One region of the Sphingobium sp. BYY-5 genome, then DNA from elsewhere that is predicted to be linked to it. Evidence: predicted binding sites of a transcription regulator. Region 1 holds the regulator's gene; each other region holds the start of a gene.
The links. The regulator LexA, encoded in region 1, represses DNA repair genes until DNA is damaged. The targets are predictions, from matches to a motif close to GTTCCNCNCTTGTTCT.

Region 2: a site for LexA is predicted at 1,245-1,260, ahead of radA (DNA repair protein RadA). Genes of this name have one in related genera too.
Region 3: a site for LexA is predicted at 1,186-1,201, ahead of uvrA (excinuclease ABC subunit UvrA). Genes of this name have one in related genera too.
Region 4: a site for LexA is predicted at 1,139-1,154, ahead of MOK15_RS12385 (MmcB family DNA repair protein). Genes of this name have one in related genera too.

Annotation. Positions count from the first base shown of each region.
Region 1 covers NZ_JALEBH010000001.1:1,157,841-1,160,040, reverse strand. The annotation lists gene MOK15_RS05505 (ComEC/Rec2 family competence protein) at 1-573, shown strand, start outside; gene lexA (transcriptional repressor LexA) at 570-1,253, opposite strand; gene MOK15_RS05495 (hypothetical protein) at 1,405-1,560, shown strand; gene glp (gephyrin-like molybdotransferase Glp) at 1,608-2,200, opposite strand, start outside.
Region 2 covers NZ_JALEBH010000001.1:343,058-345,257, forward strand. The annotation lists gene MOK15_RS01700 (hypothetical protein) at 1-796, opposite strand, end outside; gene MOK15_RS01705 (hypothetical protein) at 793-1,149, opposite strand; gene radA (DNA repair protein RadA) at 1,275-2,200, shown strand, end outside.
Region 3 covers NZ_JALEBH010000001.1:253,121-255,320, reverse strand. The annotation lists gene MOK15_RS01280 (aminoglycoside phosphotransferase family protein) at 265-1,095, opposite strand; gene uvrA (excinuclease ABC subunit UvrA) at 1,246-2,200, shown strand, end outside.
Region 4 covers NZ_JALEBH010000001.1:2,573,945-2,576,144, reverse strand. The annotation lists gene MOK15_RS12390 (hypothetical protein) at 1-522, opposite strand, end outside; gene MOK15_RS12385 (MmcB family DNA repair protein) at 632-1,126, opposite strand; gene MOK15_RS12380 (cell wall hydrolase) at 1,232-1,885, opposite strand; gene MOK15_RS12375 (DUF1491 family protein) at 2,063-2,200, opposite strand, start outside.

The DNA of each region.
Region 1 (2,200 bases):
ATTGGATTGCTCTGGTGCCTGTTATGGCGAACGGGTGTGCGTTGGGTTGGGCTTGTGCCGGTAGTAATCGGTATCGTCGCGACCTTTGCCGCGTCGCCGCCCGACATTTTCATCACCGGCGACGGGCGGCATGTGGCGGTGCGGGCCGGGAAGGGGATGGCGATTCTCCGGGATCGGGCGGGCGACTATGTTCGTGACGTCCTGTCCGAAAGCGCGGGCTATGACGGGGCGCTGGAGGCCATTTCGGCGTTGCCGGAGGCGCGATGTTCGCCGGACCTTTGCGCCGTCAGGCTGAAGGACGGGCAAGGCCGCAACTGGCGACTGCTCTTCACCCGCAGCGACGTGCTGATCGCCCGGCAGGATTTTGCGCGGGATTGTGCGGCGGCGGATATCGTCGTCAGCGATCGCGGTCTGCCGCGCTGGTGCCGTCCGCGCTGGATGAAGATCGACCGCCGGTTGCTGATGCGCACCGGCGGCCTGTCTATCACCCTGAAAAATGGCGAAGTTCACACCGTCCACCGGCCGGGTGACGGGCATCCCTGGATCGTGCGTCCGGGAAGACCGAAATCTTAATTATAACGGCGCAGCAGACCGGCCAATTTACCCTGGATGCGGATCTGGCGGGGATCGTAGATTTGCGGTTCATAGGCGGCGTTGGCCGGGTCGAGCCGGACCTTGCTGCCTTCGCGGCGGAAATATTTGAGCGTGGCTTCCGCTTCGTCGATCAGCGCGACGATGATCTGGCCTTCGCGTGCGACTTCGGTGCGCTGGATCAGGGCAAAGTCGCCGTCGAGTATGCCAGCCTCGACCATCGAGTCGCCTGACACTTCCAGCGCATAATGATCGCCCGCGCCGAGCAGGGCGGCAGGGACGGAGAGCATGGTCTGCCCCTCCATCGCCTCGATCGGGACGCCGGCGGCGATGCGGCCGTGCAGCGGGATTTCGATCACGTCATTGGCTGCGACGGGCAGAATGGACGGCGGAGTGGGTGCGGACCTGGGCTGGGGCGCGATGACCGGCGCGGTCGCGCGATGCATGGCGTCGGGCAGTTTCAGCACTTCCAGCGCGCGGGCGCGGTTGGGCAGACGGCGGATGAAGCCGCGCTCTTCCAGCGCGTTGATAAGGCGATGGATGCCGGATTTGGAACGCAGGTCGAGCGCGTCCTTCATCTCCTCGAACGAGGGCGACACGCCGCCCTCCTCCAGCCGAGTTTGAATGAAGCTCAGCAATTCCTGCTGTTTGGGCGTCAACATCGCTGCGGTCCTCCGTGGAACGTATGAAGAACGCATAGGAAACACATCGGGATTAGTCAAGCGTTGAACGGCTGGTCGCATTCGGAGGAACAGGCGCTGCAACCAGGGGTTCTGCCTTCGCCCTCCGCAAAAGGGCTATAGGAGAGTCACAATGCCTAACCAGAAGGATCAGGACAAGCACCAGCGTCGGGATCAGCAGGGTAGCGGCGGTCAGCGCGACCGTCAGCAGCAGCAGGAGAACCGGCAGGGCCAGATGGGCGATGAACGTCGTCAGGATCAGGCGCCGGGCAACAAGCAGCAACGCTGATTGTCCAGATATATCACCGGAAAAGGGGCCGCGCGACGGCCCCTTTTTCATGGGATGGGCAGTATAGCGACTCGTTCACCTGGTTGGGCGGCGGGCGATCCGGCGGGCCGCAGGATGAGGCAGTCGGCCATGGCCATGGCGGCGGTGGCGGCGCTGTCCTGCGAGGTGACGGAGACGACGCCGTCCGGGCTGCGCCAGGCACGGAGATAATCGTCCCGCTCGCCGGTGGCGGGCAGGGGGGAAGCGAGCAGCGCTTCGCCCATCGGCGGCAGCGGATCGGCCGCACCGCAGATATGGCGCACAAGCGGCAGCAGGAACAAGGTGCCGGTGACAAAGGCCGATACCGGATTGCCCGGCAGGCCAAGGAACAGCGAGTCGCCCAGGCGTCCGGCCATCAACGGTTTGCCGGGGCGCATTCCGATCTTCCAAAAATCGAGCGAACCGCCTGCCTTGGCAAAGGCGGGGCGGACTAGATCATGATCGCCGACCGATGCGCCGCCGGTGGAAACGATGATATCGGCTTCGGCGGCGCGCTTCAGCGCGGTGACCATGGCGTCGAGATCGTCGGGGACAATGCCGAGGTCGATCACGTCGCAGGGCAGGCCAGCCAGCATCGCGGCAAGCATCGGGGCGTTGGAGG
Region 2 (2,200 bases), 810 kb from region 1:
GATTCTGCGCGGCGACGCCGGTGGAAAACAGTTTCCCGATCCCCAATCCCAGTTTCGGCTTGTTGTCGTTCTGCGCCAGCGCGACCCCGGTGTTGAAGCTGCCGAACACCGACAGGGCATCGCGTTTGTCATCGCTCTTGGCAAGTCGACCGAACTTGGTGGCGATCTCATAATAATCCTTCGCCTTGGCGCTCACATTTCCTTCCAGGGTCTTGGTCAGTCCGGAAAGACGGTTGACCTCTGCCTGCCTGGTCTGGAAATCGTTTGTCAGGGTAGCGGTTGTCCGCCCGCCCAACTCCGTGGTGATGCCGGCCAATCTGACCTGGTCGTCCGCTGTCGCGGCTGCGGCCAACCCGTTGATCCGGTCGCGTTCCCTGGCCTTGTCCAGTATCTTCTGGGTATCTTCCTGCGCCTGCTGCGCATTGGCCTGGGCCAGGATATGTTCCTGCATGGCGCGTTCGGCGCCCTGCTTGTCCTTGTAGGCGCGATCGACCGGATCGTTGCTGGTCTCGTCTTTGTTGTCGACCTTGTTGGTCCCGAAGATGAGGGCCAGGTCCGTTCTGCACGGCTGATTGCGGGCGCAGGGCCGGGCGACCGCCACCGGGACATAGGCGGCATCCAGCGACTTCATGCCGAAGGAAAATTCGGTGCCGGGCGTGTCGGCCGTGGCGGCGGCCAGTTGCAGGCCCACCTGCAATTTCGATGAATAGACCAAAGGCGCCTGCGGCAATTGGGCGCAGCCGCCCAGAGCCAGCGCCAACACCGAAGCGTACAGATGTTTTTGAACGATGCTCACTGCTTTTCTCCCCCCAGACATAAGTCAGTTCCGTTGAAGCCGCCCGCCTCCAGCGCCTGCACCAGCCGTTCCACATCGGCCGCTTTCGGCTGGAACAGGATGATCGTGCAGCGCTGAGAATCCTGCACATAGGCGGCGGTTTCGGCGGCATAGCCCAGCGTCGTCCCCTGGCTTTGCGCCACGACCCCCAGGCCTGCCGATCGGACCAGCAGCATGGATTGCGCATTTGCTGGTTTCACGCGCACGATTCCCGGCACGATTCGCGTTTGCGGGTCCGCGCCTTCTATGCGAACGATCGTGCAGCCGCTGGACAGGCAACATGCCGCCAGCAGCAGATTGGTGCGCCACCCCATCGTCTTCCCCACCCAGGCGAATCAGAACCTATCGCAATTGCACGCCGATGCGTAATCGTAATCCTATCGGAACTGGAGAAGATCGCCGCTATTGTGTTCCGTATATGTTCTGATATGCCTCAACCATGGCCAAGGCAAAGCGTAAATTCGTCTGTCAGCAATGCGGCACCGTCTCCAGCCGGTGGCAGGGGCAATGCGATGATTGCGGCGAATGGAACAGCATCGTCGAGGAAGCGGCCGAGACCGTCTTTTCCGCGCGCCACGACCTGCAGAATGGCGGCCGTGCAATCACGCTGGTCAGCCTCGACAGCGAAGTGGCGTTGCCCCCGCGCACCAGCACCGGTATCGCTGAGTTCGACCGCGCGCTGGGCGGCGGCATCGTCACGGGGTCGGCGACGCTGATCGGCGGCGATCCGGGCATCGGCAAGTCGACTTTGCTGCTCCAGGCGGCGGCGCGCATTGCCGCGCGCGGGCTGTCGGTCGCCTATATCAGTGGTGAGGAGGCGGCCGATCAGGTTCGCTTACGCGCGCAACGGCTGGGGCTGGGCAATGCGCCGGTGCAGCTTGCCAGCGCCACCTCCGTCCGCGACATCCTCACCACCCTGAGCGAAGGGCCGCCGCCCGCCTTGCTCGTCATCGATTCGATCCAGACAATGCACAGCGACCTGATCGAAGGGGCGCCGGGCACGGTCAGCCAAGTGCGCGCTGCGTCCCAGGAACTCATCAAATTCGCCAAGCAGCGCGGCACCGCGCTCATCCTGGTCGGCCATGTCACCAAGGACGGTAGTATCGCCGGTCCCCGCGTACTGGAGCATATGGTCGATACGGTGCTGGCGTTCGAGGGCGAGCGCAGCCACCAATATCGCATCCTGCGCGCGGTCAAGAACCGCTTCGGCGGCACCGATGAGATCGGCGTCTTCGCCATGGTGGCCGAAGGGCTGGAGGAAGTCGCCAACCCGTCCGCCCTGTTCCTGACCAACCGGGATGAGACGGTGACGGGCGCGACGGTCTTTCCCGCGCTGGAAGGCACGCGGCCCGTGCTGGTCGAAAT
Region 3 (2,200 bases), 900 kb from region 1:
GGCTTGCCAAACACCCCGATCGCCAAACGAAAACGCCCCCGGCGCAAGGGATGCCGGGGGCGTATCCAGGATGCTGTCGGGCACTCCAGGATCGGGATGAACTCTCTGGACAGAAACGGCGCCACAGGCGGTGAACCGTCCCTTAACGCCCACCATCATAGCGACATGACGGGGCCGGTGACGGGCAGTTCGATGATCGGCCTTCGCCGGACGCCGGGCGGCATGGCCGGGCGACCAACCACCCACGACCGCCGACCAACGACATCAATCGACCGGGGGCAATCCCGCGACGCGCAGCGCTTCGGCCAGATAGGCGGCGAAGGCCGCCTCGCGCACCGGCGCGCGCTGCCGCATCCAGGCGAGCGCCACCAGCGGACGCCAGGCCGCCAGTGCTTCGGGGTCCAGCCCGGACAACGCCCGATAGCGCCGCTCATACCAGGCGCAGGCCGCATCCCGCACCGCCGCCTCCACGCGCCCGACATCCTCGCCGCGCCCAAGCCCGAAGCGCATCACCATCTCCGTCCGCACCACATCGGCCGCGATCATGCCGCGCGCCGCCCGCGACCAGTCGATCACGCTCACCCTCGCCCCCGTCGCCTCTTCGGTCACGATCAGATTGCCCAGGTGCAGGTCGCCATGCGTCAACCCATAGCCTTCATGAAGCTGCACCAGCCGCTCGATCGCCGCCGCGCGCAGTGCATCGCTTATCGGCGCGAACTCTATATCCTGCATCAATATCGCCTTGCGGCTGCGCAGCGCGGGCACCCGGCATTGCTGAAGCTGCTGCTGCAACCGGGCCATCTGCTCCAGCGCCCAACGCGCCCGCTGCGGACGGCGCGCGATATAGGCCAGCAGGTTGGGACCACGCACTTCCGCATAGACGATGCCCTGCCGCCCGGCCACCGCTTCCAGGCCAAAGACGCGGGGCGCCGGCAGGCCCATCGCCTGAACCACGCGCGCAATCTCATATTCGCGCGTGACGATGCCGGGATCGACATCGGCGTGAAACAGCTTGAGCACGCGCCCGCCATCCATCCGGTAAACCTCCGCGCTCGCGCCGGCGGCGATGAAGGTGGAAGGATCAGGCAACGTCATCGCCCGCCTCTGCCCGACCCGCTCCGGCTTGGCCAGCCTCTTCCCGGCTTTGCGGCGGAATCTCCTTCAAGCCGCTTGCCCCGCACCCTCCGAACAAATAAAGAACGAAACAATGAGTCTCCTCCCCTTCCCGCCGCAGAGGTTTTCCGCATGTTGACCCACATTTCCGTCCGCGGTGCGCGCGAACACAACCTCAAGGGCGTCGATGTCGACCTGCCGCGCGACAGTCTGATCGTCATCACCGGCCTGTCCGGGTCGGGCAAATCGTCCCTCGCCTTCGACACCATCTATGCCGAAGGGCAGCGCCGCTATGTGGAGTCGCTCTCCGCCTATGCGCGTCAGTTCCTTGAGATGATGCAGAAGCCTGACGTCGAGCATATCGAGGGCCTGTCGCCCGCGATCAGCATCGAACAGAAGACGACCAGCCGCAACCCGCGCTCCACCGTCGCGACCGTGACGGAGATATACGACTATATGCGGCTCCTGTGGGCGCGCGTCGGCATCCCCTATTCGCCCGTCACCGGCCTGCCCATCAGTGCGCAGACCGTCAGCCAGATGGTCGACCGCGTGATGCTCCTGCCCGAAGACACCCGCTTCTACCTGCTCGCCCCAGTGGTGCGCGGCCGCAAGGGCGAATATCGCAAGGAACTCGCCGAATGGCAGAAGGCAGGCTACACCCGCGTCCGCATCGACGGCGAAATGTATCTGATCGAGGACGCCCCCGCCCTCGACAAGAAGTACAAGCATGACATCGAAGTCGTGGTCGACCGCCTCGCCGTCGCCCCCGACATGGGCACGCGCCTAGCCGACAGCTTCGAACAGGCGCTGAAACTGGCGGACGGTCTGGCCTTTGTGGATCTGGCGGACGGGACCTTGGCGGACCTTGGCGCCGCCCCCTCCTCCGTTCGGGCTGAGCTTGTCGAAGCCCAGTCCTTCTCTTCAGAGGAAAAGAACGGCCCTTCGACAGGCTCAGGGCGAACGGGAATGAAAGGTAGCGCGGTCCCCGCCAACCGCATCGTCTTCTCCGAAAAATTCGCCTGCCCGGTCAGCGGCTTCACCATCGCGGAGATCGAGCCGCGCCTCTTCTCCTTCAACGCGCCGATGG
Region 4 (2,200 bases), 1.4 Mb from region 1:
ATCGATACAATAGAGTTGCACGAGCGAAATGCCATAGGCCAGGGCGATTCCGGCGCTGACTCCGCCCATCTTGTTGGCGAAAATATGCCAGGCCCCAAGCACGAATATAATCCGCATGGCCAAATGGATCAGGCCAACGGGATGGCCCAACGTCCAGGAAAAGATGACCCAGTGCAGGGCAAATCCGATGCCGACGCTGATCGGAAACAGCGCAGGTGCATAGATCCACACGGGGATGTGAATAGCCCAGGTCGACAGCGCCATGATCCTTGCCATGGCCGATAGCTTGAAAAGCGGGTTTTCCGGCGGGGACCCCATCTCCTCCCCCCTTATCCGACCGATCGCAAGGCCAACTGGCAAGATCGCCCAGAAACACAGTGCCAATGTGAGGTTATGGCCTTCGCGGGGAATGACCAGGCTGAGCAGCGCGGCGATCGAATAGACGATGATGCCCGTCATCGGCAGGGCCAGAGATCCCTTGCGGCGCACGATGAAATCCGTCCGCATTTGCATGAAATCCATCGCCGTTCCCCCTACCCGTCGACTGCCGCTCTCCATTGTCGCACTGTTTCGTTCCTGAAGAAACAGGCTTTGGGCCATGTGACAGGATCGATCCGCACAGGCTTCGTTCCTACCACCCCAATTCCGCCGCATGATCTGGGTCCGCCAGCGCGGTCAGCCGCCGGGCGGCGCGGCGGGCAAAGCGCAGCGTCTCCGCCTTGCGACGTGCGGCCGCCAGCGGCTCGACCGGCGCGGGGCGGACCAGTTCGGCGTCATATTGGTCGGCAACGATCAACCCCGTGCGCGTCGGCCACAATGCCTCGCTCTCGAACGGGCTGAGATCGAACCCCGACGGCACCGCCCAGAAGAAGCGGTCGCAATAGTCGAAATAGTCGGGCCATTTCATGTCGCCCAACAAATCCGCGCGGCTACACTTGATCTCGACGATGGTAAGCCGTCCGGCACTGTCGATCGCCATGATATCGGCGCGCCGGCCATTGGGCAGCGGCACTTCCAACATGCCGCTCATGTCATGGCGGAAAAAGAGGCGCAGCGTTCCCCGCGCCACCGCGAGCGCGGTGCCATCAGTCAGGGGGGAACAGACGTCGTCGGGGGCGGTACTCATGCCCGTGATCCTAGAACATTATAGGAACAAATGAAAAGGCCGATTCGGATTTCCGAACCGGCCCCATATTTTTCGTTCCCACGCCGTTTCGGCGCGGCTTCTATCTCAGCGATAGAAGATATGATTGTCGATCGACGCTAACTTGGTCTTGCCCCAGGCCGGCGACACGCGACGGGCGTGGAAGAAGAGCGCGCCTTCGGCCCGGCTGTCCCAGCTATCGTCCATGGCGATCTGGGCGATAGCGACCGCCTCCCGCCAGCTATCGCTGTTCTCAGGGATCGGCGGCATCGAATGGCGGCGCACGAAACTGAACTGGCTCGGCTGGTAGACGACGCCGCACAGGCTGTTGGCGAAGCGGCCCGACTTGACGCGGTTGATGACGACACGCGCGACGGCCAACTGGCCTTCCAGGCTTTCGCCCTTGGATTCGAAATAGACCGCTCCGGCCAGGCACTTCATGTCGCCATCCAGCTTTTCGGGTTCGCCTTGGGCGTCGACCAGAGCAGCGAGGCTGTTCGCCTGATAATCGGAATCGGTGGAAAAGCTGTTATCGGCCTTCGGAGCCGAAGCCAGCGGCTGCGCGACTTCGCGCGGCGCGGCAAAGACGACGGCGGGCTGTGCGCCGACCTGGGCCGTCTGGGGCAGGGAAGCAATCGAGGTGATGGATTCACCGGCGATCGACATATCGGAAGCAGTCACCGCAGCGGCGGTGGACAAAACAAAGGCTGCGAGGATCGCAGCTTTCAAACGAAAACTCATCTTAGCTCAAAAACATGCGGTTCTTGGCCTGGGCGTCGTCATTTAACGCATATTCTTCGCGACGACCGGCCGCCCCCCGTCTGCGTGTTTACCGCGCCCGCCCCCCAATGGGCGAATTCGGCAACCTGCGCGTTGGCGTCGCGCGCCTCTGCACGGCTCATGACGATGTGTCAACGATCAGCAGATTGTTTCAGCGGCGAAGCGTTCCGCTTCCGGGACATCAAGTTCGATCAACCACAGATCGGGGTCCGCCCTGCGCCGGCGTACCATATATTGCGCAAACGCCTCCGCTCCCTCTGCGGGGGAGGGGCCGCA